DNA from 4 places in the Hahella sp. KA22 genome. Region 3 is predicted to be linked to each of the others. Evidence: riboswitches for the same ligand, from Rfam matches in the RefSeq annotation. Region 3 holds a riboswitch; each other region holds the start of a gene.
What was found. A riboswitch is a leader RNA that binds a small molecule or an ion and turns the genes downstream of it on or off. The one in region 3 is predicted to bind cobalamin.
Positions count from the first base shown of each region.

Region 1: linked by a shared signal. The riboswitch ahead of EUZ85_RS01460 (ABC transporter substrate-binding protein) and the one ahead of EUZ85_RS00070 (CbtB domain-containing protein) in region 3 are both predicted to bind cobalamin.
Region 2: linked by a shared signal. The riboswitch ahead of EUZ85_RS01825 (ribonucleoside-diphosphate reductase subunit alpha) and the one ahead of EUZ85_RS00070 (CbtB domain-containing protein) in region 3 are both predicted to bind cobalamin.
Region 4: linked by a shared signal. The riboswitch ahead of EUZ85_RS06540 (TonB-dependent siderophore receptor) and the one ahead of EUZ85_RS00070 (CbtB domain-containing protein) in region 3 are both predicted to bind cobalamin.

Region 1 covers NZ_CP035490.1:309,681-316,856, reverse strand. Annotated here, with positions in the region: gene EUZ85_RS01480 (putative solute-binding protein) at 1-51, shown strand, start outside; gene ilvE (branched-chain-amino-acid transaminase) at 53-937, opposite strand; gene EUZ85_RS01470 (PLP-dependent aminotransferase family protein) at 1,117-2,550, shown strand; gene EUZ85_RS01465 (hypothetical protein) at 2,557-3,162, opposite strand; cobalamin riboswitch at 3,269-3,544, shown strand; gene EUZ85_RS01460 (ABC transporter substrate-binding protein) at 3,622-4,503, shown strand; gene EUZ85_RS01455 (iron ABC transporter permease) at 4,493-5,464, shown strand; gene EUZ85_RS01450 (ABC transporter ATP-binding protein) at 5,461-6,243, shown strand; gene EUZ85_RS01445 (energy transducer TonB) at 6,240-7,079, shown strand.
Region 2 covers NZ_CP035490.1:396,795-403,970, forward strand. Annotated here, with positions in the region: gene EUZ85_RS01825 (ribonucleoside-diphosphate reductase subunit alpha) at 1-2,682, opposite strand, end outside; cobalamin riboswitch at 2,807-3,029, opposite strand; gene EUZ85_RS01830 (hypothetical protein) at 3,108-3,407, opposite strand; gene EUZ85_RS01835 (pilin) at 3,653-4,624, shown strand; gene EUZ85_RS01840 (type II secretion system F family protein) at 4,628-5,608, shown strand; gene EUZ85_RS01845 (pilin) at 5,633-6,118, shown strand; gene EUZ85_RS01850 (MmcQ/YjbR family DNA-binding protein) at 6,131-6,514, opposite strand; gene EUZ85_RS01855 (FMN-binding negative transcriptional regulator) at 6,535-7,149, opposite strand.
Region 3 covers NZ_CP035490.1:10,696-17,871, reverse strand. Annotated here, with positions in the region: gene cobO (cob(I)yrinic acid a,c-diamide adenosyltransferase) at 1-135, opposite strand, end outside; gene EUZ85_RS00080 (ATP-binding protein) at 155-1,888, opposite strand; gene EUZ85_RS00075 (CbtA family protein) at 1,893-2,696, opposite strand; gene EUZ85_RS00070 (CbtB domain-containing protein) at 2,818-2,994, opposite strand; cobalamin riboswitch at 3,019-3,231, opposite strand; gene cbiB (adenosylcobinamide-phosphate synthase CbiB) at 3,335-4,279, shown strand; gene cobD (threonine-phosphate decarboxylase CobD) at 4,280-5,368, shown strand; gene bluB (5,6-dimethylbenzimidazole synthase) at 5,377-6,027, shown strand; gene EUZ85_RS00050 (M12 family metallopeptidase) at 6,178-6,882, shown strand; gene EUZ85_RS00045 (LacI family DNA-binding transcriptional regulator) at 6,968-7,176, opposite strand, start outside.
Region 4 covers NZ_CP035490.1:1,453,378-1,460,553, forward strand. Annotated here, with positions in the region: gene hppD (4-hydroxyphenylpyruvate dioxygenase) at 1-707, opposite strand, end outside; gene phhA (phenylalanine 4-monooxygenase) at 901-1,719, opposite strand; gene EUZ85_RS06520 (phospholipase D-like domain-containing protein) at 1,958-2,641, opposite strand; gene EUZ85_RS06525 (hypothetical protein) at 2,789-3,544, shown strand; gene EUZ85_RS06530 (hypothetical protein) at 3,580-3,981, shown strand; gene EUZ85_RS06535 (DUF3012 domain-containing protein) at 4,126-4,314, shown strand; cobalamin riboswitch at 4,458-4,655, shown strand; gene EUZ85_RS06540 (TonB-dependent siderophore receptor) at 4,766-6,712, shown strand; gene EUZ85_RS06545 (hypothetical protein) at 6,744-7,176, shown strand, end outside.

The DNA.
Region 1 (7,176 bases), 300 kb from region 3:
CGGTGTCATAGTGACCCCGCCAACGCCGAATGCGTTGACGGGCGCGAGTGATTTAAGCGCCGCACTCCTGAGCAATCAAGGCGGCGAAAGCCTGGCGCAGGCGTTGTAGAACCTCGCCGGGCGATGTGCGGAGGGGACGTCCGTCCACCTCCGCGACGGATAAGAGCCCTGCGCCGCTGCCGGTCAGGAAGCATTCATCCGCCGTATACAGATCGTAAGGGGTGAGCGTGCGCTCACTGACAGGAATGTTGCTGGCCTGAGCCAGCTCCATGATTACCGAGCGGGTTACTCCCGCCAGCGCGCCGTCGCTGGTTGGAGGCGTCAGCAAGCGTCCATGGCGGACGATAAACAGGTTTTCCGCTGAGGCTTCCGCCACCTGACCGCGTTCGTTCAGCAACAAGGCTTCATCAGCGCCGGCGACATTGGCTTCCATGCGCGCCAGGATCGAGGTCAGGTAGTTGAGGCTTTTCACTCTGGGGTCCAGTCCCGCCCCTACGGTGCGACGTACGCTGGCGATGATCAGTTTGAGCCCTTTCTCCTGCGCCTCGCTGGAGGCCATGCTGAGCTGATCCGCCAGAATGAACACATTCGGCGTGGCGCAGTTACGCGGATTCAAGCCCAGGTTGCCGGGGCCACGGGTGACCACCAGCCGCAGATAACCGCTCTCGCCGCCATAACGGCTTATCAACGCGCTGACTCCCTCGCGTAAGGCGTTGGCGTCATAAGGAAGGGTGATTCCCAGGGCGGCGGCGGAGTCCTGCAGACGCTGCAGATGTCGCTCTATGCGAAAGGGCGTACGTTGATAGAAGCGCAGCCCCTCAAAGACCCCGTCCCCATACAACAGACCGTGATCGTAGACGGAAATCGCCGCTTCCGCTGCGGGAACAATGGCTCCGTTCAGCCAGCAATACGGGATAGGGGAGGCGGCGGCTTGCATAGTCTTTCTCCTGCTTTATCAGGTTGAGGGGGAAAACAGCAACAATAAACAGACAGAGGATTGCGATATAGGCCAAGAAAAATTTATATATATCGATACAGTTTCGCCTTTTGGCTTGCTGTACTGGTATATCGATGAAGAACTGTACTTGTTTGCGTATGAGTGAGGCGGCGACCGGCATGAGCAAAAAGCGATACGAGGAAGTGGCTGACGCTGTGGCGGGACGTATCCGTCAGGGTATGTACGCGGTGGGAGAGCGTATACCGGGCACCCGGGATTTGGTGGAGCACTTCAGCGTCAGCGTGTCCACCATCATGGCGGCGCAACGTCTGCTAGAGAGGCAGGGTTGGGTGGAGGCGCGGCCGCGATCCGGTTATTACGTGCGCCGTCGCAATCAGAATGGTTTGGCCGAACTGGAGGCGGCGTTGCCCAAGGTGACCGGATTTGAAGGCGCGCCCACCCTGGTGGACACGCAGCAGACCATCATGAGTCTGGTGCAGGCGACCCAATCGTCCAAGGGTATGAATTTCGCCATGGCGGCGCCGGCGACGCAGTTTTTGCCGGCGGCGGCGATGGAAAAAGCGTTCCGGGCCGCGTTGCGCGGGCCCAGTGAAGACATTGAAGCGTATAGTTTTCCTCCTGGCGCGTTGCGTTTGCGTGAGGCCATTGCGCAACGCATGAAGGACGCCTGGTGCGATCTGGAGCCAGACGACATTCTCATCACTAATGGATGCCATGAAGCACTGACTCTGGCGTTGAGGGCGGTGACGCAGCCCGGAGATGTGGTGGCGGTGGAGTCGCCTACTTACTTTGGGTTGTTGCAAGTCATTGATGCGCTTGGACTAAAGGCGCTGGAAATTCCCGCCGACCCGAAAAGCGGGCTCAGCCTGGAGGCGCTGCAACTGGCGTTGGAGCTGTGGCCGGTCAAAGCCTGCGTGGCCATGCCCAACTTTAGCAATCCTCTTGGATGTCTGATGCCGGATGAGCGCAAGGAACAGTTGGTGCGCTTGCTGGAAGTCCGAGGCGTTCCTTTGATCGAAAATGATATCTACGGCGAGCTGGGCTTTTCCGGCCTGCGTCCGCGCGCGGCGAAGAGTTATGACCGTGCCGGCGGCGTGCTGTATTGCTCGTCGTTTTCCAAATCAATCGCCCCCGGTTTGCGGGTGGGATGGATGGCTCCAGGGCGCTGGCGGACGCGGGTCGGTTACCTGAAATTCGCCAGCACCCTGGCCTGCCCAAGCTTGCCGCAGATGGCGGTGGCGCATTATCTGGCGCAAGCGGATTTCGACCGCCATCTGCGGCGTATGCGCCATGAGTTCGCGGTGCATGTGGAGCGCATGACGACGGCGGTGCTGCGGTATTTTCCCGCAGGCGTACGGGTATCGCAGCCGGCGGGTGGGTTTGTATTGTGGGTGGAGCTGGAGGAGGACTGCGATACGGTTGCGTTGTATCGCAAAGCGCTGGCCGCTGGCGTGAGCATTGCGCCGGGAACTCTGTTCAGCGGCGACGGCGACAAGTACAGACATTGCCTGCGGCTCAATTGCGCGGCGCCCTGGACGGCGGAGGCGGAAGACGCGATCCGCCAGTTGGGCGTTTGGCTGCGCGCGGGCTAAGCGAGATTACCAGCCGAAGCTGAACGTGGGATCAATGAAGAACATGACGCCGCTATAACAGGCGAGCATCAGAAAGCTGCTGATAAAGCCGTGAAAAGCGGTCTTGTAGCCGGCTTCTTCGTCCTTCTTGAAAAGAAAGCGATAACCTGCGAAACAGCTCAAACCAATCACAAACAGCGCTACCAGGGCGAAGCCGCCGTTGATCACCTGCATATTGATGATGAAATTCTCTCGCGCCGTAACAGCCGCCGGCGCTTCGTCCGGATACAGGATAAAAGAGCCCGGCAGCAATGGGTGGGCGGTGGCTTCAATGGTGTAACGATAGAAAGGCCAGAAGCGTCCGCAGCGGGCGAGCAGGCGATCGCCTTCCTGAGCGCTGACCACGGCGCTGGCGGCGAATAGCGGGCCGCCGCAAAGATCGAACTCCTTTTTCACCTCTTCCCGGCTGTGCAGTTCGACACTGCGTTCGATGCTCACCGGCGACCAGCCGGTCAGATTGAAGACGGTATATTCCAACAGGCTCAAGCCATAGGCCAGTCCAGCATACATGAACACGAGGAACAGCAGACGTTTCAGAATGAGTCCATGGCGGGACAAGGGCGCGTCGGTCATACAGTCTTATTCTTGTCGGTAATTACGGGAGCGTAAAACTGACACAATCTTGCAGACAGGTCCAGCGCCCCTCAGCGGCTTTCTGGACTTAAAATGACCAATTCACGATAATGTGGGCCGCAATGGTTCCAGTTGCTCAAAGTTCGATCATTTTCGATGAGAGCAGGATTAAATGGGAATCCGGTGAGCGCGACTTTATGCGCGTTCGATCAGCCGGAGCTGTCCCCGCAACTGTGAGCGAAGAGTTCGTCCCGGATAACGCCGCCCCTCCTTATCGCGACGTTATCAAAGGCCACTGGGTGGAGATCGTCTCCATGTTGGGAAGGCGGGACAGGACTACGAAACGCAAGCCAGGAGACCTGCCATTGTTTGACTCCCATTCGGAGCCTGTTTTATCCGACCGTAAACGGGGAATTTACGCCGGATTCGCACCTCGCATCGATTCAAGGCGGCATCTGCATGTTGGTTAAGGCTTTTCGGGCCCTGGGATTGCTATCAGCGTTTACTTTCACACTTTCCGTCAACGCGGGCGATGTTCGCGCGGCTGAGCCGACGGTCATGTCGGTCAACCAGTGCGTTGATCAAATGATGGGGTATCTCGCCCCGGAAAATCTGGTGTCGGTCACCTGGCTCAGTCATCAGCCCTCTGAGCTGGAAATTGCGTCGACGTTGCGTGAGATTCCCGCCAATTTTGGTTTTATCGAGCAAGTGCTGGAACTCCGGCCGGATATCGTGATGGCGGGTCAGTATGGCGCGTCTTCGCTTAAGCCGCTGGTGCGGAAGTTCAATATGCGTTGGGTGGAGATTCCCTTACCGCAATCCCTCGATGATTTGGCGTCAAGCTGGAGCCTTATGGGGGAAGCCGTTCGCAAACCCGGGCAGGCTGCGGCGATTGTAAGCGAGCTGAGGGCCTATTTCGCCAGGGTTCACGAACGTATAGCGGACAAGCAAGTCAGGGCGCTGATTCTGAACGCCAATGGCTGGATAGCTGGCGAGGGTAATTTCCAGGACGCCTTTCTGGACGCCATCGGCGTGATTAATGTGGCGAGCGAGCAGGGCGTGCAAGGTTGGGGGCAAGTGGATCTGGAGACGCTGGTGCGCTGGCGGCCGGATTTATTGCTCATGGTCAGCAACAGCTATGACAGCGAGGCGTTGGCGACGAATTGGGTGGAGCATCCTTTATTGAAGCGCCGTCCTTCCCGTTTCGAACCTTTGTATATCCCCGCTGACTGGCTCTCCTGTGGAACGCCCGCCATGACGCTGGCGGCCCAAAAAGTAGCGGATCATATACTGACGCAAGAGCGTAAAGCGTCCGGGTCGGAGACTGCGGATGACTTATAACCGTTTGCTCCTGATTCTGAGTGTGACGCTGGCCTTTTTGATCGGTTTGTCTCTTTGCACCGGCCGGGTCACCGGGGTGAGCTGGCCGGGGTGGGATCTGGAAACCCAATTGATTCTATGGGAAATCCGGCTGCCGCGGACACTATTGGCGCTGCTATGTGGAACGGTATTGGCGCTATCCGGCGCCGTGTTGCAGGGACTGCTACGCAATCCGCTGGCGGACGCCGGCGTACTGGGGGTTTCCTCCACGGCGGCCCTAAGTTCGGTGTGCGCCATCTACTTTGGCTTTTCAGCGAGCGGACTGTTTACGCCAGTGGCGGGCATTATCGGCGCCATGCTGGGACTGCTGGCGCTGGTAATGATCGTGGGATCGGAAGCGGGCATCGTGATGATCATTCTCGCCGGCGCCGCCATTAATTCGTTCAGTTCAGCGCTGACGGCGCTGGCTTTGAATATGGCGCCGAATCCTTTCGCGGTGCAGGACATTCTATTCTGGCTGATGGGGTCATTCGAACACCGCACCCTGCAGCACTTTTACTTGGCGGCGCCGCCTGCGTTGTTGGGGATGGCGTTGCTGTTCAGTGTGTCGCGCTCACTGGATGTTCTGTCGCTGGGAGAAAACACCGCCCGCTCCATGGGCGTACGTCTGCAGAAAGTACAATGGGTGGCCGGCCTGGGGGTGGCGTTGGCGGTGGGCGCCAGCGTGGCGGTGAGCGGCGTAATTGGCTTCGTGGGGCTGGTGGTGCCTCACATGCTGCGACCGTTTACCGAGTGGCGGCCCGGCCGATTACTGCTTCCCAGCGCCTTGGCGGGCGGGAGCCTGATGTTGTTGACTGATATTGCCGTGCGCTGTCTGCCGCCAGGGCCGGAGTTGCGAGTCGGCGTCATTACGGCGTTGTTGGGCGGGCCGTTTTTCCTGTGGCTGCTGCGCCATCTGCGTAAAGCGGAGGCGTTGGTATGAGCGCCGCGCTGAGCCTGGAGCTAAGCGGATTGCAGGTAGGCTATCCCGGCGCTCCGGTCCTATCTGATGTCAGCTTTCACCTGCCATCCGGACAACTGACGGCGATACTGGGCAGCAACGGCGCCGGCAAGTCCACCCTGTTGAAAACCATTGTTGGACTGATTCCCAAGCTATCCGGCGCTATGCGGCTGCAGGATCAGGATCTGTGCGAGATGGCGCCGAAGCAGCGGGCGCAGCATATTTCATATCTGGATCAGGACACCGATTGTCATTGGCCTTTGAGCGTGGAAACCCTGGTCGGTCTGGGTCGCTTTCCAGCGCAGACCCATCGCAGCAAATTAAGCGCGCAAGATCAGGCTCTGATTCAGAACGCCATGCGGCAAGCGGATGTCACGCATCTGGCGCAGCGCACGGTCACCCGTCTATCCGGCGGCGAGCGCGCCAGGGTGATGCTGGCGCGGGCGCTGGCGGTGGACGCTCCCGTATTGATGGCGGATGAGCCGGTGGCGGGTCTGGACCCTCAGCACCAGATTCAGGTGATGAGCCATTTGCAGGATTGGGCTGGAAGTGGCCGGATCGGCGTTGTAGTGCTGCACGATTTGACCCTGGCGCTACGGTTTTGCGGACAAGCGATGCTGGCGATGCCGGATGGAACCCTGGTGGCGGGCGACACAAACGAGGTCTTGAGCGATGAGCGCATCCAGCAGGCGTTCGGCGTCTCGGTGGTGCGGGGGCGCCATGAGGAACAGCCTTATCTGTTGCCCTGGAGTCTGAAGTGAGCACGGACGTCGCCAGCGCTAAATACCCGCCATTATTATGGATGGCCTTGGTCGCTTCCCTGGCGGCGCATGTAGCGTTGATGCTGTATTTCAATTCGCCCCAACCCACTAAAAATCGACTTACATCGACCACAATGACCGTAGCCATCCAGGCTCCGGCGGCGCCAACGCCAGTTTCCACGGCGCCGGCGCAGGCTCAACCTGCGGTATCGAAGCCGACCCCGCAGCCGGTTCTACAACCTGCGCCGCAACCTCAACCCGTTGATACTCCAGAACCCGTTTCTCCGCAGCCCAAAATGGCGGCCAAGCGGGTGGAGACGCCGGTCCCCAAGCCCAAACCGGTTCCGGCAAGCAAGCCTGTCGTACAGGAGAAGACGCCTAAACCAACGCAGGCGGCGCACAAAACTGTTCCGCAATCTATCCCACAAACCACAACGGCGAAGCCGCAGGTCACGCCTGCTGTGAACAAGCCGGCTCAGGCGACTCCGCCGACGCCAGCGTCGCTGGAGCCCGCGCCAGTCCTGGCTGTTGCGCCTGTGTCTGCGCCAGTGGCGGTCAGTGCGCCATCGGTATCCAGATATCAGTTGGGCGAAGCCAATACGCCCAAACCCGAATACCCCGGCCTCGCCACCCGCCGCGGCTGGCAGGGCACCGTCATGGTGGAGCTGTTGGTGGACGCCTTTGGCAATCCCGTGAAAGTCTCCCTCAAGCGCTCCAGCGGCTACACCGTGCTCGACAAGCAGGCGCTGAAAACCCTCTCCGGCTGGCGTCTGGCGGCGGCGGATGGCGTCGATCGGGAGACCATCGTGGTGCCGGTGGTGTTTCGTCTGAATTGACAAATTTCCCATACTGTCGCATAACTTCCTGCAGACTCCCGTTGTGGCTATGCCTGCAGGCGCGGGCTGCAAGGGAGCTTGTTAGGCTTATCGCCTA
Region 2 (7,176 bases), 390 kb from region 3:
CCAGGCCAGTTTGTACAGGTTGTCCAGTTTTTTACCGGAAGGCTCCGCCATGTACAGGTTAAGGCTCTGCCCCTGATCAATCCATTTCTGGCGACGGGAGGCCGCTTCCACCAACCAGCGAGGATCGATCTCAAACGCGGTCAGGAACAACTGCTTCACGTCTTCTGGAATGCGATCGATCTGCGCAACGGAGCCATCAAAGTACTTGAGATCGTTGACCATAACGGAATCCCATAGATCCCGCGCCTTCAACTCCTGCACCAGCCAGGGGTTGATCACGGTGAACTCGCCGGACAGGTTGGATTTGACGAACAGGTTCTGATACGTCGGTTCAATGGACTGGGATACGCCGACAATGTTGGAAATCGTCGCCGTAGGCGCGATCGCCATGACATTGGAGTTACGCATGCCCTGCTTTTTCACCAGCTCGCGCACTGGCGTCCAGTCCAGACTGTGACCACGATCCAGCGTGCAGTATTCCGCGCCGCGCTCCTGCTCCAGACGATCCAGAGAATCGATAGGCAGAACGCCCTGATCCCACAGGGAACCTTCGTAGGTTTCATAGCGTCCGCGCTCTTTCGCCAGATTAGAAGAAGCAGTGATCGCAAAATAGCTGATCAGCTCCATGGACTGATCGGCGAAGCGCACTGCTTCGACGCTGCTATACGGCAGGCCAAGCTTGTACAGCGCATCCTGGAAGCCCATCAGGCCCATGCCCACAGGACGGTGACGCAGGTTGGCGTTACGCGCCTGGGGAACCGCGTAATAGTTGATGTCAATGACGTTATCCAGCATGCGCACTGCGGTATACACGGTGTTGCGCAGACGATCATGATCGATTTCGCCATTGCGAATGTGGTTGACCAGGTTGACCGAGCCCAGGTTACACACCGCAATTTCGTCCTGACTGGTGTTCAGCGTGATCTCCGTACACAGGTTCGAGGAGTGCACCACGCCAACGTGTTGCTGCGGCGAACGCAGGTTACAGGGGTCTTTGAAGGTCACCCAGGGATGGCCTGTTTCGAACAACATGGAGAGCATCTTGCGCCACAGATTCTGCGCAGGCACTTTCTTGAACAGGGTGATGGCGCCGCTTTCCACGAGGGATTCGTAGTGGGTATAGCGCGCTTCAAAAGCGGAGCCGTACAAATCGTGCAGATCCGGCGCATCGCTGGGTGAGAACAGCGTCCACTCCTTGTCCTCGAACACCCTCTTCATGAACAGGTCAGGAATCCAGTTGGCGGAGTTCATGTCATGGGTGCGGCGGCGTTCATCGCCAGTGTTTTTGCGCAGTTCCAGGAACTCTTCGATATCCAGGTGCCAGGACTCCAGATAAGCACACACGGCGCCTTTACGTTTGCCGCCCTGATTCACTGCCACGGCCGTGTCGTTCACAACCTTCAGGAACGGCACCACGCCCTGGGATTTACCATTAGTGCCTTTGATGTGGGAGCCCAGAGAGCGCACCGGCGTCCAGTCATTGCCCAGACCGCCCGCCCATTTGGACAGCAGCGCATTGTCCTTGATCGCGCCGTAAATACCCTCCAGGTCATCCGGCACAGTGGTCAGATAGCAGGATGACAATTGCGGACGGTTGGTGCCGGCATTGAACAGCGTCGGCGTGGAGCACATGTAATCAAAAGAGGACAACAAGTTGTAGAACTCAATCGCACGAGCGTTAGGGTCGTCTTCCTGCACCGACAGCCCCATGGCGACGCGCATGAAAAACGCCTGCGGCAATTCCAGGCGGGTCTCGCGCCAGTGAATGAAGTAACGATCGTAAAGGGTCTGTAGCCCCAAGTAGGTGAATTGACGATCACGCTCAGGCTTAAGCGCGGCGCCCAGTCGTTCCAGATCGAATTCCAGCAGACTTGGCGACAGCAATTCATGCTCCACGCAGCGTTCGATAATGGCGCGGAACGCAGACGGATACAGTTCCGCCATTTCAGTTTCCGTGGCGGACGCAGCGATATTCAGATAGCTCAGCGACTCTTCACGCAAACCGTCCAATAACAAACGGGCGCACACATAGGAATAGTTAGGTTCTTCTTCGATCAGAGGACGCGCCGCCATGACCAGCGCGGCGTTGACGTCTTTATGCTTAACGCCGTTGTACAGGTTCTTCAGTGCGCCCTGCAGCACTTTTTCCTCGCTGACGCCGTCCAGATCCGCACAGGCATCGCTGATCACTGTACGTAGACGTCCCATATTCAAAGGCGCTTCTGAGCCGTCAGTGAATTTCACATTGATATCGGGATGCGTCTCCCCTGCCTGTTCGCTTGGCGCAGGCGCGCGCTGACGGGCATGCTCTTCACGATACAGTACATAAGCGCGGGCCACTTTGTGGAAGCCGCCGCGCATCAGGCCTAACTCCACCAGATCCTGAATTTCTTCAATATGCACCGAACCGCCTTCCGGGCTGCGGCGGCGCAGGCGAGCCACGATATCTTTAACCAGTTTTTCTACGGAATCCCGCACACGGGGCGAACCGGACGCGGATTGTCCTTCCACCGCCAAAAACGCCTTGGTCACCGCCATGGCGATTTTTCGGTCGTCAAACGGCGCAGCCTGACCGGTGCGTTTGATCACCTGCAGCAGGGCGTTATGAGTGCGTGATTCGGATGAAACAGATGGGGAACTGGAGGCGCGCGCCTCACTGGGGGACGAAAAACTGCCGGTCATGGAATTGTCCTCTATCGCGTGTTCTGGCCGAACCTCCACGATTAGGGACATAAAGCGACGCGCAGACAGGACAAAAATCGCCTCGCACAAAGCGGCGCTTTATCATTACCCTGAGTCGCGAAGGCATGAATAACTTCAGCATGGCAGGTCTTCGGACTCGGGGGCGTTTACACGTTTTTGCGAACCTACGGCGACCGCTTCCCATCCACTTTCAGGACAGTGCGTGGGCGTTTCCGCCCGCGTCGCTTTCGTTCCCCCACACCGCTGCGCGTCAGTACCGGACTCTCACCGGATTCCCTCTTAGCACAACCTTTGAACAGGCGTGAACCATAGCTGAGGCACAATATATTGTTTTGAATACTAAAAGTAAATACTAGATGTAGAGGCAACGCCATACAGCAAAACCGTGGGCGTATGGGTTGAAATCAGGCCAGAATGACGGCGAATAAGAACTTTTTCAGTAGCGCCTGGACGCCTAATCCTATGAGTGTAAGAATAAAAATCTCTGAATAAGCATCCGCTTTGGTAATCAGCTTTAATGCAACCAGATAGAATCCAATCGCGAGAAGCAAACCAGGCAGCCCATAGACAAAGAGTCCAATCAAAGCCGCCGCAAGAACGATCAAGAATGCCTCAATAAACGCCAGCGAGACTTTCAGCAGCTTAGCCGCAGCGAACAGGCAAGCACTCTCGATCAGAACGCCAACGATTAGATTCAAATCCATGAGATTTCCCAAAAGGCGGCCATTCTATACAGTAAGCCGTCGCCGTCAATACAGCTAAACCACACTGACATCCCTAACGGCGACATTCACATATCCACGATTTTCATGGCGGTCGAGCAGCCGAAGTTTGCCAAACCTCATTGTCACCCCAAAAAATAAGCGGGTAATTACCTGAATTAAAAGCAGTTCAGGATACAAATCAGCTAAACTGCTAATAATTTTCTTCTTCGCATTAAGGACTGGATTTGCCTGAACGACGCCGCTTTTTCAAAGAAAAACTGACGCCTTATTTTGCGCCCCCCATGTGGTTGCACTGTCTTTTGTATGTGTTAACGCTGGGCGCGTACGAGCTGTTCTGGCATTACATGAATTGGCGCAAGTATCGGCTTATATCGGGAGATCCTATCTGGCCGCCGCTGCGCGGGCTGTTCTTTTACTTTTTTATTCCTGCTCTGGTTGGTAATCTCGCGCGCAGCTCCTCCTTGGCGGGCCGCTCAGATCCTTCGCTTGGCCCATGGACCAGCGCGCTCTATATTGCAGCAGTGATAACAGCCTCTACGCTCGCGGAGGCATTGCATCCTCTGTTTATTCTGTCCGCCTTTCCTTTTCTGACCTATTTGAACTGGCGGGCAAGATGGGTCAACCAGCAGTTCATAACAGCTTCGGCTCAGTCGGATGCAAGCGTCTCCGTAATCGTCGCCGGCTCGCCGCTGCAATCTGGCCACGACGTCCTCGTTTTCAGACCGTCTTTCCAGACTGTTAAAAGCTTTCGTTGGCTGGAGATTTTTACCTGTATCGCCGTGATTTGCATCGCTTTGACTTTCGCATTGGACGCCGGACGCCAGACCATTATTAAAGCTCGTCTAACCGAGGCCTTTAGTTTATTGGGAGGGGTCAGAGTAGACATGGCGGAAAAATACGCTTTCTCCGGCGTCTGGCCGGAGCGAGACAAACTGTATGCTTTGAGCGAGGTTGAGGCGGTTTATTTCCAGCCTGTTGAACTTGATGCTAGCGGAGCCTTGCACTTTACATTTTCTCCGCTCGCTGAAGAAACGCCTGGAACCATCAGCTTTCGATCCGTCGTCAGTAATCCTGATGGCGCATTGCGCACCCTGGGTTGGACATGCGCGTCAGCCCACTCGGGTCCACGCAAAGTCTACGGCGACGACAAAAGCTCGCTGCCTCCGGAGCAACTCCCCTATATCTGTAGAGGTTAAACCGTGATCCTTATTTCATCACCAAACTCAAATCTAAGCCAACTGTTGCGGCACTTGAACCATCAGGTTCAACAAGGGCTTTCTCTAGAACAGGCGCTGGCCCGACTGGAGCCTCTCCTGCCGGCTCACGCACAGCCCCAGGTTGAGCAACTGAAAAAAGTATTGCAGGGTGACGTCAGCCTACAAGCGACGCCTTATCAGGACAGTCCCTTCTACGACATAAGTCGACTCGCCGCCATCGTGCGCGCCAGAGGCGGCTCGCTACCCGGCTTTCTGGAACGCTATATCACCCACTCTCACGCTATGGAAATATCCTGGCGTGGCGTTTGGGACGGACTGCAAAGTCTGCTTGGCTACGTCTTCGTCCTGTTAATGATCGCCATCTTTATTTTCAGCGTCCTGCTCATCAAGGTATTGCCGGGATTTCAGGTATTTTACAGTGAAATGAATATGGAGCTGCCAGCATTTACGCTGGCGCTGATATCCGGCATGGAGACGTTTCAGTCAGTTTGGATCTTCGTCTTGATCGGTTTGGCTCCGCTATTTTGGATTGGGTTCAAGGCGGTCGGTTGTATTCGACAGTTGAGGCCCATGCCGGACTTCATGCAACGCGTCCCAGGTTTGTCCTCCATCGCCAACGCCCATCTGCGTTATATCTGGCTCGCCAACGCCTACCTGCTTAACCGCTCAGGTCTGGATGCGGAAACGTCCTTACGCGAGGCGCTACAACTCTGTTCCAGCGCCAGTCTGGAAGAAAAGCTCTCACAATCGGAATATCTGGATCTGATGATCGCCCTGAAAACTGGCGCGCTGGAACAGGAGTTGGCGTATCAGTTCGAGCGACTCAACGTCGCGTACTCCGCGGCTCTGGCTTCCTTCAAAACCAAATTCGTCGCAGGCGTCAGCACCTTAATAGCCATACTGGTTGGAGCGACCGTACTCGCCGTCTACCTGCCAATATTTGGCTTAGGCTCCGCAATTTAACTTCTACTCGGCAAAGGCAGCATTATGAGCAAACAAACACAAAACGGATTCACCCTCATCGAATTAATGATAGTGGTCGCCATCATCGGCATCCTGGCGTCCGTCGCCTTGCCCAGTTACCAGATATACATCACTCGGGCGCAGATCACTGAGGCGGTCACCATCGTGGGCGAACTGCGTGACCAGGTGAAAGAGTATTACAAATACAAAGGCGATTTTCCGGCCGATAACGCCGCCGCAGGCATGCCTGCGCCCAACAAGTTATTGGGGAATTTTGTGAAGAACATCACTCTGGAGAACGGCGCCTTTCATGTTCAGTTGGGCAACAAGGTGAACAAAAGTCTGCAGGACAAATATCTCACCATTCGCCCCGCCATCGTGACCGGCAGCCCCGCCAGCCCAATGACCTGGTTATGCGGACATAGCCCCGCGGTCGAGGGAATGGAGGCCGTCGGCGCCAACAAGACGGATATAGAGCCGGCTTATCTGCCCTCCAACTGCCGGTTCTGAACGCTGAAACGCTTAGGCGGGGAACAGGGTTTCCCTGCCGTAACGCAGCTCCAGCGCCTGACGCTCCGTCTTGGTGAGGCCTTTGACCACCAGCGCGTAGGAGTTATCAATCATCCGCCCGATCTCTCCGGGCGGCACGCCGCCATCCAGCGCCAGCGTATTCCAGTGTTTTTTATTCATGTGGTAGCCCGGCGTCACGGAAGGGAAGATATCCCGCAACGCCAACGCTTCCACCGGATCGCACTTCAGGTTCATGCGCCCCTCGCCATCTTCCATGCCTAGGGTCGCGAACATTTTGCCTTTGATCTTGAACACAGCCACTTCGGGTCCAAACGGAAAATCCTCAATGGCTTCGGGTTTACTTAAAAGCGCCTGTCTGGCCGCTACGTAGTCCATATCATCGCCTCTGATTAAAGTCAGCTATCCTGCAGCAACTGCATCTGCTGCGCGATCACCTGTGAATTCTCGTCCGGCTGCGCCGACAGCCCGGCGATTACACCGGCCCGATCCTGCGGGTTACGATTCTGGCTGAGTTTGAACTTGCCGTTCAAGGTTTCGATATCAATGCTGAAGCCGACAATGGCTTTCATCATCGCCTCCAGCTTCGCTGGCGGCACCTTGCTCATTTTCCAGGGGTTGGCGAACGCCGCTTCGTGTTTATCGCTCAATTGCTCAAGCAGCCAGGGCAGGCGCTCAGGAGGCAATAACTCCGAGCGTCCCCGCACTTCCGCGCTCATAAAGTTCCAGGTAGGGACCATTCCTGCGCTTTCATACCAATCTGGCGACACATACGCATGCGGTCCCTGAAACAAGACCCGTGTTTCATCAGCGCCGTCCAACTCTTTCCATTGGTCGTTCTGGCGGGCCAGATGGCCATACAAACGGTTATTCTCGCGATCCAGTATAAAAGGGACTTGATTGACCTCCAGCGAACCGGCTTTCAGCGTCATCAAAACGCCGAAGCTCCAACGGTCGATAAAATCCAGCATGGCGGAGCGGTCCTCCACCTTGAATGAAGCGGGCATGTACATAGTCAAAATATCCCTGACTGCACGGAC
Region 3 (7,176 bases):
ACTGCTTTTGCCTTTGCCATTGCCCTTGAGCAGGATAAGCACGCCGCGCTCTTCCTGGGCTTGCGCAATGCGCTCGTCAATGATGCGCTTCTTGTTGGCCATGCGACGGCGGTGTTTTTCGTTTTCGTCCAGCATCATTCGTATCTCCGAGGCGTTAGTGTTCCAGGGCGGCGCGCACAGCGGCCAGCGGGGCGTAGGCGGCTCCGAGGCGTTGCGCCAGTTGTCGGCAGCGATTGAGTTTGACGGCGGCCTGCTCGGTATCCACCACCCACAGGGGCGAATCCCAAGTCAGGTCGTCCAGCGGATCGCGGCTGCGCCCGTCAGTCAGCAGCAACGTACGGCAGGTCAGATGCGGGTTGGCGCGGGTCTGTCGCGCCAGTAGCTGACGCGCATGCAGCAGCGCCTGTCGCAGCGGCGTACCGCCGCCAGCGGGAAGTTCATTGAGCAGGGCGGTGATATCTTTGGGGGCGCGTCGGCAGGGGATGATCCACTCCGTGCGCTGCGCGCCAAACGCCAGTACGGCCAGTTTCTCCCGCGCCAGGTAGGCTTGCCGCGCCAGTCCCAGAATCACCCCTTTCGCCTGCGCCAGCGCGCGTTGGCTCAGAGTGGAGGCGGAGGTGTCCAGCAAGACGCAGTTCAGTGTGTCGCGACCCTGGCGACGGGGCTGATAACGTATTTCGCGCAACCCGTCGCCCCGGTTGTCGGGATGGACGAGCGTGGCGAACCAGTCCGGACGTGAGGACGGCGCCTGCCGGTTGAGTTGCGCGCGACCCGGGGCGGCGCCTTGTCGTTGTTCCGCGCCGCTGCGCTGTGTGTCGCGACGAGAGGACGGAGAACCTGGCGTTGGGATCTCGGGCAGTTGTGGCGTCACCGGCTTGTCCGCCGCCATCAGTTGCGGCGGCATGCCCCCCCAGTCACCGGAGGTTCCAGAGGACGAAGACGACGATCCCCCAGAGCCGCCTGTATTCCCGCCGCCTTGTGAGGGGGGCGAACCGCCAGAAGACGGCGGCGTATCCTGGTGATTGGCGCGATGGCTAAGCGCGAACGACCGGGTCGCCGCCACGTCTTCCACGCTGACCTCGTCGCGTCCGCTCCAGGCGGCATGGGCGATGGCGGCGCGGCGCCAGCAAATATCCGCGCGCACGCCTTCTACGCCAGCGGCGAGGCATTGGCTGGCGATATCCCGTTGTATATCTGAAGGGCAGAGAACCTGTGACAGGCGCCCGCGGGCGGCGGCGATGCGGGTTTGCAGATCTTGCTGAGCGTCGCGCCATTGCGCCAGATAGGCCTCGCGGTCCTGTTCGAAGGCCAGACGTCGCTCCACGATAGCCATGCGCTGTTCAACGTCGTAGGTTTCATCCAGAGTGACGGCGAGACCGAAACGGTCCTGTAACTGCGGTCGCAGTTCGCCTTCATCCGGGTTCATGGTGCCGATCAGAATAAACTGCGCCGGATGGCTGTGACTGAGGCCGTCCCGTTCGACAAAGTTCACGCCCGAGGCCGCCGTATCAAGCAGGGCGTCCACCAAGGGGTCGGGCAGCAGATTGACTTCATCGATATAAAGCACGCCGCCGTGAGCTTTGGCCAACAGGCCGGGATTAAACTGCACGCGTCGCTCGCCCATGGCCTGTTGCAGGTCAATGCTGCCGATCAGGCGTTCTTCAGACGCGCCCAGGGGCAGGGTGACGAACTTGTCCGCCGCCTCCGGCAATAAATCCGCCAGTCCCCGCGCCAGCGTCGACTTGGCGGAGCCGCGCGGACCGCTGATCAATACGCCCCCCAGATGAGGATTGATGGCGGCGAGCAATAACGCAGTTTTTAGCGGTTGCTGGCCGACAACCGCGGCGAATGGGTAGGCGGCGAGAGCTGGCGGGGCGGCGACGTCCATTGACTCAGCGCGCCTGCCGCGCGACGTCCTGGCTGCTCCAACGGCGCAGGAACCAGGCGCAGGCCAGTCCGACGATCACCCAGAACAGCGCGTTGGTCAGGGTGGCGGCGGTGATGAATTGATGATGCAGCATCTGTAGCGCCTGCAGAGCCTGTGGGTTGGCGGCGGCGAACTCCGGCGCATTGGCGTGCGGCGCGCCGACCAAATGCGGAATAATCAGCAGAGGCAGTCCGCCCAGCTTTTTCCATGCCGGTGCGAACGCCAGCAAGGCGAAACCGATCGCAGTAACCAGGGCGGTGGCGATCCACCACAACTGGCGATTTTCCAGTGCGGCGGCCTGCATGCCGGGAATCTCCGGCGGCAGTCCCAGGGCGGGAGCGACAAAGAAAACGCCATAGCCCGCCAGTCCCCATAATAATCCCGCGCCCCAGCCTGCGCCGCCTTTGCCGCTGAGTCTGGCGGCGGTCATACAGGCCAGCATGAGCGCACTGAAGCCGATTCCGGCGAGCACGTTGGCAAGCAGGGTGTACAGGGTGCGCTCCAGACCGTCCTCTGGCGCCCAGGCGTCTTCGCCATGGTGATGGCCGCCAGATTCCGCCGCGCCGTGATCGTGCTCATGGGAGTGATGGGCGCCCGTCGCCGCGTGCTGGTGCTCCGCCACGGCAACGGGCTCTGGCGCTTCATCGCCTTCGTAGGTTTCCGCCTCCAGAATAATGCTGGTGACCTGGGAGTGTTGTACGGCGCTCAACAGCCCGCCAGCCAACAGGCCAACCAGCAGCGACGCCAGGATAATACGCTGAATCAACATGTCTCTTCCTCATGCAATGCGGTGTGACGTCGCTATGCGCGCAAGCGCCGCACAAGAGGTGCGGCGTCAAGTTAGACAGGCGAACGTCTGGCCCTGGCAGGGCCTCAGAATTCAGTAACTGTTAGTGACAGGGGAAAGCAAACGCGTGCCGGGTGTCGTGAGCGGCGTTGTGAGCCGCATCCATGGACAGAAAGCCCACTGCGAACAGAATCAGTCCGCCGAAGCACATGGCGCCGATAAGTTGTAGCGCTGCGTTATTGGAAGCCAGCAATGGAAGAGAGAGATTTTTAGTTTGCATGATCTGCGCACCTACCCGTACGAACTGCAGTGGATAAAGCAAGGCCGGTCTCCGGGCTTACGAAAGGTCGAAGCATTTTCGACACAACATTTGCGCCTTCCCATGTCAAAACTGACGACACAGTGGCGTTGGCAAATTACTTTCGATTACCGTTGCGGGGGCAGCACTGGATTAGCATATTGCGCACCAGATTTCCCGATTATCTCGTGGTCGAGCACCTTGGTCAGCGGGATATGCTATTGGCTGAACCCAGGGGAAGTCAACAAGTTAGCGGGTTGCATTGAGCGCGGACCATGGTGAGAATAGGCCGCCTCATCATGAGCCTGGCGCATACTGACCAATGGATACATTGCTGATTCTTGTCCTCGCCCTGACTTTCGACGCCCTGTTGGGAGAACCGCGCCGGCTGCATCCTTTGGTTGGTTTCGGGCGTTACGCCGGTTGGGTGGAGGGAGCGATTCGCATCGCCGACTTCTCTTCCTCAGCAACCCGCGCGCTTGGCGCGGCGGCGGTGACTGCCGCGATTCTGCCCTGGGCGGCGCTCGCCTGGCTGGCGAACGCGTGGAGTGAGTCTTCCACCTGGGGACACATTATCTTTTCCGCCTTCGTGCTTTATCTCGCCATCGGTTGGCGCAGTCTGCTGGAGCATGTGCGTCAGGTCGCCGCGCCATTACGCAGGCATGACGCGGAGGCGGCGCGGCGCAGTCTATCCATGATCGTCAGTCGCGACACCGCCGAACTGGGGGAGGAGGAGATCGCCTCCGCCGCCACGGAATCCGCTCTTGAAAACGGCAACGACGCCATCTTCGCCGCCATCTTCTGGTTTCTGCTCGCCGGCGTTCCCGGCGTGGTGTTGTATCGCCTCAGCAATACCCTGGATGCAATGTGGGGCTATAAGAGCCCGCGTTATTTAAGTTTTGGCTGGGCGGCGGCGCGACTTGACGATGTGCTCAACTGGATTCCCGCCCGTCTGACCGCCTTCAGTTACGCCTGCTGCGGGGCCATGGACAGCGCCCTGCGATGCTGGCGCGCTCAGGGCGCGCAATGGAAAAGTCCCAATGCAGGGCCGGTCATGGCGGCGGGCGCGGGCGCGCTGCGGGTGCGGCTCGGCGGCGCGGCGACCTATCACGGCAGTCTGCAGCATCGGCCTTCACTGGGCTGCGGCGACGCCGCCACGGCGCAATCCATTGAGCGCGCCTGTGGACTGATCAATCGCTCTCTGGCGTTGTGGACGGCGACAGTGGCTTTGGGAGTGGGCGTGCTATGGCTGTGGGGAGCGGGTTGAATGAACGGGAGCGACTTTGATAACGGGGCCGGACACGTGGACCTTCAGGATGATGAGCCGGCTCCCGTCCATGGCGGCGATCTGGATAAATACAGCCGCCTGTATGGCGTTGCCGCCGCTGACTGGCTGGATTTATCCACCGGCGTCAGCCCTTTTCCATACCCGCTGACCAGCATTCCGGCAGAGGTGTTTCGACGTCTGCCTTATGCCGACCCGGCGTTGCAACAGGCCGCCAGCGTTTATTACGGGACGGATTCCCTGCTGGCGATTCCCGGCACGCAATGGGCGATTCAACATCTGCCCGCCTGCTGCGCCCCAGGTGTGGCGGCGCTGCCGGACGTCGGCTATCGCGAACATGAGCATCACTGGCGTCGTCAAGGCTTCAAAATTATTCATTACCCTGCAGGAGATCTGGCGGGAGCGGCGGCGCGTCTGGCGCAGACAGAAAACTTGCGCGCCCTGGTGGCGATTAATCCGAATAACCCCGCCGCCCGTAGGACGCCATTGGCGGCGCTACGTGAGTTGGCGCAGCGACTGCAGTCCACGGGCGCATTGATGGTGGTGGACGAAGCCTTCGCCGATGCGGAGACAGATTCCAGCCTGCTGGGCGAGACCCTGCCGGAAAACATTGTGGTGTTGCGCTCATTCGGCAAATTTTTCGGTTGGCCGGGAGTGCGATTGGGATTTGTGGCGGCGGCGCCTCACTGGCTGGCGGCATTGCAGCGCCGGCTTGGTCCCTGGGCGGTGAACAGCGCCGCGCAATATGTGGCGACTCGGGCGTTGCGCGATGAGGCTTGGATTACCGCTATGCGAGAAAAGCTCTCCTTGGTGAGCCGCGACCTGCAGGCGCTTATTCTGGCGCAGTCGGTATTCAAGAGGGCGCAGGATTGCCGGCGCACGCCGCTGTTTGTGTCCGTGTTGACGCCGACAGTGCAGGCTGAGCGGATTTTCGAACGTTGCGCGCAGCGGGGCGTGTTGATTCGCCTTTGGCGGGTGAATGCGGAGCTGGCGTATTTACGGTTTGGACTTTTTGATTTGGAGGACGCCGGTCTCGCAGGGAGACTGACCGCCGCCCTCGCTGACAGATAAGGCGACTCATGACGGACAGCGGCTATTCACCCGAAGAAAAACAGGCGGTGTATCGCGCGATTTACGAACGACGCGATATGCGTCATTTCCTGCCGGACCCGGTGGACGAAGCGACTTTGCAGCGTATTCTGCAAGCCGCCCATCACGCGCCCAGCGTGGGCTTCATGCAGCCCTGGCGTTTTATTCGCATCACCGAGCCCAGTCTGCGCCGGGATATCGCCGCCACGGTGGAGAAAGAGCGTCTGCTGACGGCGGAGGCGCTAGGCGAACGCGGCCAGGAGTTTATGCGCCTGAAAGTGGAGGGGGTGCGTGAGTGTCCGGTATTGCTGGTGGTGATGCTCACGGATCGCCGCGAAAAATATATTTTCGGTCGTCGCACCATGCCGGATATGGATCTGGCGTCCGCCAGCTGCGCGATCCAGAACCTCTGGCTGGCGGCCCGCTGTGAAGGGGTTGGCATGGGTTGGGTGTCGCTGTTCGATCCCGTTGAATTAGCCTCGTTACTGCAATGTCCGGAGGGCAGCGAGCCGATCGCCATTCTGTGTCTGGGGCATGTGGATAAATTTTATGACGCGCCGATGCTGCAACAGGAAAACTGGAGCCAGCGCAAGGATTTACAGGAGCTGGTCTGGTTCAACCAGTGGGGCGGCGCGGGCTGACGGAATTACAATAAATAACAATCTCTCATGACTGGAAGGCGTCTCCAACGTCGCTCCCCGGATCGCACTGAAATTGGATTGGCGTCGTCTCAGCAACATTATTGAGACGAGCTAAGCTCTGACGATCCATAACTAGAAAGGAGTGGGATCATGGGATTGGGATGTATAAGAAACGGCGGTACCGCGATGGTTTACCGCATGAGTTGGGACGGTAAATTCTCTGAAAGAGAAACCAATGTCGGCGGCCCCTGGCCGAACGGCGTGGTGAAGGTGTTTGTGCCCGAGGGGCTGGACAGGGAATATGTACAGACCGTGCGCGCGACTTTCCGCCGCTGGGAACACTGCGTTCTGGAATATTGGGGCACGCAGCTGATCAAATTCGTTGAAGTAGGCGCGGCGGGTAACGGCGTGGCCACCCTCAATTTCGCCAGCAACTCTGCGGATATTGGGTATTTTCCCGGCGCCAGCACCAAGCTGGGGGTTAATGGCAAAGCCAATATCAAATCGCTGCCCCATGAAGTAGGACATGCTTTGGGGTTGGCTCATGAGCACGAACGCGATGATGCGCCCGAGAGCGTGCTCCACACCTGGGGGGCCAACAAAATGGCGTTGGACGCCTACAAGCTGAACAAGCGCAACAGCACCCGCAAGTTTGAAACCTATAGCACCGACTTCGATCCCAAATCCATCATGATGTATGCGGATCAGGCGGTGGTGCTCCTGGATTCCGTCGACAATACCCGCTACGGCGGTTGCAAGATTGATCCCGGCCATGTGGTCAGCGGCGACTGGAACCCCAGTATGGGCGATCTGGAAGTGCTTGGCCGCATTTATCGGCACTATTCCACGATTTAGATTTCCCGTTGCGCAGCGCGGCGGCCAATGCCTTAACCATCAACCATCAACCATCAACCATCAACCAGCCGCCTTGGCTGCTGCTTCAGATCGTCCGGACTGACTCCCGCTCAATAATCCTGTGCGGGATGATCACGCTCTCGGCTTCCAGGGTTCCGGCGGCTGACATGTCCAACAACATTTCCGTCGCACGGCTGCCCATGGCGAACAGCGGCTGATGTAACGCAGTGAGCGGCGGCGTCGCCATTTCCGCGATGCGGGTGTCGTCGTAAGCGATGATCGACAGGTCATCCG
Region 4 (7,176 bases), 1.4 Mb from region 3:
TACTCCTGCAGATATTCTTCGATCTGAGACTTGTCGTCGGCTGACTCGTTGATCGGAATGCGGATCTTGCAGCAGGGGGAGGTCATGGCGCGGCTGTGCAGGCCGGTCAGCTTGCCTTCGATGTCGAAATAGCGAATCTCGCGGAAGTTGCCGATGCGCTCGTAAAAGCCGGCCCAGGTGTCCATGTTGCCGCGGAAGACGTTGTGAGTCAGGTGGTCCAGAGTGGTCAGGCCCAGGCCTTTCGGGTGTTTATCCACGCCAGGGAAATACTCGAAATCAATGTCGTAAATGCTGTCTTCGCCATATTTATCAACAAAATAAAGCACGCTGTCGCCGATACCATACACCGCAGGGATGCGGACTTCTTCGCCTTGAACATCGCCCTGGTCAAAGGGCTTGGCGCCTTGGGATACGGCGTATTCGAATGCCTTCTGTGCGTCTTTGACGCGGAACGCCATAGCGCAAGCGCAGGGACCATGATCCATGCTGAACTTGTGGAAGTAGCTGGGGACGTTTTCGTTGACCAGGAAGTTGATATCGCCCTGACGATACAGGGTGATGGCTTTACGTTTGTGTCTGGCGATGGCGGTGAAGCCCAGCGTTTCGAAAAGAGGTTTCAGGCTTTCTGCGCCTGCTTTGTCTGGAGCTCCAAATTCAACGAATTCGAAACCATCAGTGCCAAGTGGGTTTGTATATACATTACTCATGATACAGTCCTTCTGTATTAACAATTAAAAAACGCGTAATGGAAATGTCGTCAGCCGGGGCAAAGCCCGGCCTAGCTCCATTGGGCGCGTATTTCTGCGGCTATCAGTAGCTTCAATGCGAGTAATGCAAAATCGTTCATAACCTGAGTGGATTTAACCTGTTTCGTCTTTACGTCGTCGCCGTTCCTGCGCTTCAGGCGCCGGCGGCTAACTTCTCCGGATTGGTTTGTTGTTTGGGTGGAAAAGTCGGGGCGAACAGCCCAAGTTCTTTGGCTTGGCGCACTTTATCCATAATGTCGCAGTGGGCGACTTCGTAAAGCTGTTTAAGGCCATCCAGCACATAGTAAATAGGTTGCATGATATCGATGCGGTAAGGCGTTCTTAGCACATCCACGATATCGAAGGGACGGCGTTCCGGTGTATCGGAGAAGCAATATTGCGTCTCGCCAATAGAGGACAGAATGCCGCCGCCGTAAATTCGTTGCCCTTGAGCGGAGTCCATCAGTCCGAATTCGACGGTGAACCAGTACAGCCGCGCCAGGAAGATGCGGTCTTCCTTGGAGGCCGAGTAGCCCAGTTTGCCGTACATTTGCGTGAATTCTGCGAAGTAGGGATTGGTCAACATAGCGCAGTGACCGAATATTTCATGAAATATGTCCGGCTCTTGCAAATAGTCCATCTCATCCGGCGTGCGGATAAAGGTGGCGCAGGGAAATTTCTTATTTGAGAGCAGGTCGAAGAAGGTATCGAAGGGAATCAATGCGGGCACTTGCGCCACTTCCCAACCGGTTTCACGGCGTAATACGGAGGAAACTTCCTCTAGTTGGGGGATACGGTCTTCGGGTAAATCCAGTAACTTCAGTCCATGAAGATATTCGTCGCAGGCCACATTACGTATGACCTTGTATTGTCGTGTGATCAGCTCACGCCAGACGGCGTGCTCCGAATCGGGGTAGGCGATAAAGCCGGATGCGTCAGGCTCTCTCGCAACATACTTTGTACCTTTGCCCATTTTCTCACCTCGTGACGTGTCAGGAAGGGTGTATTCCATGGCACTCTTATTATTCTACCGGCTTGTGGCCGGCTTAATCTGGCGGCCGTCAGTTGGGTTGGACGGCGCGAGGTCGGAATTTTTTCCGGCCGGGCCTTCCTCTGATTAAATGACAATCCGCAGAATTTGTCTATACATTGCTAATAACGGCTGGCGATTAGCGAGGGAGATTTAATGACAATTCTTTATCGTAGACGCCTTAGTCCGAGAAGGCGCGCCACAGTTTGGCGAACTCTCCAGAAAATTCCCTGACGAGGCCGGGGTGGTCGGTCACTACGATGTTTTCCTGGTTATAAGTACTGGCGCTGCGAGTCCAGTTAAAACTGCCGTGAATCAGGACGCCATCGTCGATAAGGGCGAATTTATGGTGCATATGGTGGGGTTCATCGTCCATCTTCACCAAAATGCCAGCCTCTTTGAAACGATCGATGTCGCTGCCAAGATCAAAGGACTTGTCATTGTCCGTGATGATGCGGATTTTTAGCCCCCTTTTATGGGCGTTAATAATTTCATCCGCGATTCTGTCATCGGAAATGGTAAAAACGCAGATCTGCAGACTGCTTTGAGCATTGCGTATGCGTTCTATGATGGCGCGACGACACTCCTCTCCTGGGCTGAAATAAGCTCTGGTTAAATTGCTATCCTCCTCGCCTGAGTCCAAAGCCTTGATCACCCGCTCCAGCCATTTCAGCGCCCTGAGCGCGCCATCGCCTCCATTGACGATCAATGGACGGGTCAACTCAAAGGCGCGATTACGCATAAAGCGCACTTGATCCGGCTGTAAAGTCTCAAGCATCGCCAGCAACGCCTGTTTCTCAGCATTATCGAACCTCTCATCCGTAAGGGTTTGTTGGAGGAAGAAAGTCAGTTGGTCCAGTTGCATTGTGTTTTCCACTTTGTACTAATGATAATGGGTTTTATTTATTAGAACTTTTAATGTGATACTTGTTTGTTGTTGCACATTTGAGGAAAAATAGTAAATTTTAATGCAAGTACTTTTACTTTGCTAATTTGTTAAGAGAGTCTGCCAATGAGTCAAGCTAAGGTAACTAAAAGTCACATTAACCGCAATGCGCAACAAATTCATATCATGTCTATCGATATGTTTTTGGAGATCGCAAAGAATATGCGTGAAGATATTGACTTGAGTGTTTTGAAAACAGGAGCTGGACTTGTTTCACCTACTCAAGATTTGACTCTTGTAGGAAAGATTGCAGCAGAAATTGGGCTGGCTGGGCGATTTGTTACTAGGATGGTTGAAGATAAGGCATATATTGTAATAAAAGGCTACTCTGGACTCCGAAAATCATTGACGGGTACGAGATACTTGGCGTCTAACCCTAAGGTGGTTGATATGGCTATTGGTCAGTTAGGTGTTAATAGTAATTTAATAAAAGGCGCGAGGCTTACTATCTATCTAACTGTTCCTTTGACCGTCCTTCAATTTATTTTAAGCGATGAAAAGTCGTTATCTGTGTTAATTGGCACTCTGGCTACTGACATTGTTAAAGTCGGAGTTGCTGCTACGGTTGGCTCTGCTGCCGCATATGTTGTAGGCGCTTTCACCACTGTCGCTGTAGGCCCTTTGTTGGCTGCAGTTTTTCTTGGAGTTGCGACAAGTTTTTTACTTGAGGAGCTTGATCAAAAATATGGAGTTACTTCCGCTCTTATAGAGAGCTTGAATTCTTTGCATAATAAAACTATTGGTGAAGCGGCTCGTCAAGTCACTATATTTGAAAGTAACTTTATTGAGAGAGCGCTTATGAAAGCTACGAGTAGGTATTAATGATAGCTATGAGGAAAATTGTAATATGCGTAGCTATGTTGGTTTTAAATGTTGCTGCGTTGGCATTTGCAGCTAGATTTTTAGATGTCATTTATTTTGCTCAGCAGGAGGCGGCAAGTGGAGCTAATGTAATTGAGTTTCACGGTGGTGTGCGTTATTTGTTGCTGCCTCTAATAATACCTCTGATTACGGTTGTGGCAATAATTGAGCGACTAATAAAATCGAACTTCTTTAAAAGAATCCAAGGTGGAATATTAATCGCCGGAGGATTCCTTTTGCTTTTCTCGGGGTGGTGGGTTGAGAGATCTTCGACGTATTATATAGAAAACCTGGGCTACCAAGTATGTGGCGAAACCTATTCGGGGATATGGCTCACGGTTACTTTATACGCTGACAGTGTAGAAAATTGCGCCAGTGGCAAAGTTGAGGGTAGCTAAGCTTTTGAAGCAATTTAACCAGTCAGAATTGTGGATAGTTGCTCTCAATTGAAAATTTTCGCCCTCAATCTCCAAACTGACTGCCTCTGCCTTGTATACTTCTCGATTAAAGATGAACTTGTGAAATGACATTCAGGATTTCCTATGGCGATTAAACGCGTATCTTCTTGGCTATTGGTGGTGGGGTTGAGCTTGGGTGCTTTAGCCGGTTGCTCTCCCGAGGTGGGGAGCAAGGACTGGTGTGAGGATATGGCGACCAAGCCGAAGGGTGACTGGACGGCGAATGAGGCGACGGATTACGCCAAACATTGCCTGTTCCGCTCCGACAGTTAAGCGAGCAGACTCATCTCCTAACTTATTGGGAATAGGGGGAGGCTACATTTGGATAGTTTTCAACAGGTTGCCGCGACCCTGGCGCTTGTGGTTTGGGTGAGGCGCTTTGTGCGCCTTGACTTTACAGGGGCGGCCATTTAGCTTACGCCCCCATTGCATCAGGTGTCCTGAGAACATTCGTTCAAGGGATGAAACGGGAAGTCGGTTTAAGTCCGACGCTGCCCCCGCAACGGTAAATGAGTCAAACGACAACCCCCTGTCACTGCGGATTCGCGGGAAGACGTTGTCGCCGGTTACACCACTCATGAGCCCGGAGACCGGCCTGACGCCTGCTTATCGCGTGGCATAGCGGAGGGCTTTGCCGGGATTCGTCTGACTCGACTCCTTTCCCTCTTTGCTTGTATCCGCTGCGCAACAATTGCATTCACTGGCGCTACTCTTTCGGAACATTATGAGGCTTGTACCCCTTTTGCTTTTAGTTGGCTCACAACTGACCGGCGTTCGCGCGGAAGAGTTGGCGCCTGTTGTCGTCGAAGCCAAAGCTCCATCTGCGGATGAAATTGACGCGGAGTATCAAACTGGCTTTGTTAAGGTGATCAAGCGCGAGCAATTTGACTCGAAAGTCGCCACCGTCGCAGACGTGCTGAAGAATGAAACCGGCGTGCAAGTGCGTCAGAGCGGCGGGCTGGGATCATACTCCGCTGTTTATCTTCGTGGCTCCACCAGTAAGCAGGTGAACGTTTATCTAGATGGAGTATTGTTAAACGATGCGACTGGCGGCTCGGTGGACTTGAGCCAGATATTGCTGAGCGGCATTGAGCAGATTGAAATTTATAAAGGCGCAACGCCGATTCAGCTGGGCTACTCTGGCGTCGGCGGCGCGATCAATATCAAATCTCTTCGTTTCAGCAAACCCCTCAGACAATTAAGTCTTGGGTATGGCTCATTCAACAGTCGTAAAGGGGCGCTTACATTCGCCGATAGCGTTGGCGAAACCAACTACCTGGCGTCCCTTGATTATCTCGGCAGTGATAACGACTTCGAGATGCTGAACAACAACCAGACCGAATTTAATCCCTACGATGATCGTGTGGAACGTCGTCGCAATGCGGATTTCAGTCAGTTCAATGGCATGCTGACGGCGGAACGCAGCCTGTCGGATAGCACGGATTTGCAACTGATGGCGCAACATTTCAATAAAGATCAGCATCTGCCTGACATCGCTAATCTGGAGAGCACGCGAACCAGTCTGGATACGGACTTCACTCGTCTGCAGAGCAAACTGAGCTTTGCCCGAAATACACAGGAAAATTATTCGGGGCGCATTTTCTTGTCCACACAAGAAGAGCGTTATGACGACAGTCAAAGCCGCATTGGCCTGGGCGTGCAGAAAACTCGGGCTGACACGGATGTGGTCGGCGCCGAGTTATATGGCTCCTATTCAATCGGTCTGCATCTGCTCTCCGCTACCTTGGAGGCGCGCCGGGAAACTTATCAGGAAGAGGACCTGACCGGGCGCAGGCAAAAGCAGGAGTTCGAGCGTTTTACCTACTTGCTGGGTGTGCAAGACGAGTGGGCGGATGCTGAAGATATCTGGTTGGTGCGCCTGAGCGCGCGCCAATACTTTCTTGAAGATGAGACTCCCGCTGCATCCATGAGCGGGCGCACGGAGGTGGCTTCCGATTCCGCTCAATATCATTCATTGCAGGCTGGCGTTCGTTACCGCCTGACAGATTGGCTGTCGCTCAAGTCCAATGCATCCCGGGATGTGAGGTTCCCTCAGTTAGCGGAGAAGTTCGGCGATAGAGGATTCTTCATTGGTAATAGTGAGTTGCACCCGGAAACAGCGTTGAATGGTGACATCGGATTTGAAGTGGGCGTAGATAGTTTTAGTGTATCTGCGGCCTATTTCTATCGGGATTTAAAAGATGCTATCGTCCCCTCTTATGACTCAAGGGGAGTCGGCCGCTTTGAGAATGTCGGCAAAGCAAGGGTTAGCGGAGTGGAAGTGGACGCCATGTATCGACCTGTTCCCGCCTGGACGTTTATCGCCAGAAGCACCGCCCAGGACACAGAAAACCTGTCAGACGCCCGTGACCTGCACGGTAAACAACTGGCGGGCGCCTACACCTATTCCCACTTTTTATCCGCCGCCTGGAGTATCGGGCGCATCACCACCTCCGTCGAGTATCGTCATGAATCCGGGGCTTATTACGACAGCGCTCAGGAAACGGAAGTGGAAGATCAAAACATTGTCGATGTGGTGGGGCGCTGGTCCGATGGCGAGACTACCGTTGAAGTCAGCGCAAACAATGTGACCGATGAAGTCGTTGAAGCTTTTAACGGTTACCCTTCTCCTGGGCGACACTATTTTGTGTCTTTACAGCATTTATTTTAGTTTCCTGTTTAATAACTAAGAGGACGCGGGCATGCAGCAGAGTATAGCAACAACGTTGAAATGGACGGGTTTAACCCTGGCGTTTGCGACGATGGCGGGTTGTGGCGGCGGAGACAGCGGTAATGGAGGAACGACGCCTGGTTCGGATTGGGTCGCGGTTATCGCCGGTGTGGCGAATGACTATTCATCAAGTGAAGTCTCGATTGCATCTGCTAAAGCGCCATACGATGTTGTAGAAGGGTATGCCAGCTCCAACAAGTCAGATATGTCTGTGGCGGCCTATGGAGACAGTTTTTATCGTATTGGTAGGCGTAGCCAGGATAATATCTCCAAGTATAACTATGACAGCCCAGGCGTGTCTGACTGGCAGTTCACCACCAATGATGATGGCGAGTCTCTGAGCAACCCTTATGACATAATATTTGTTAGCGATACCAAGGCGTATGTGCTGAGGTACGGCGGTT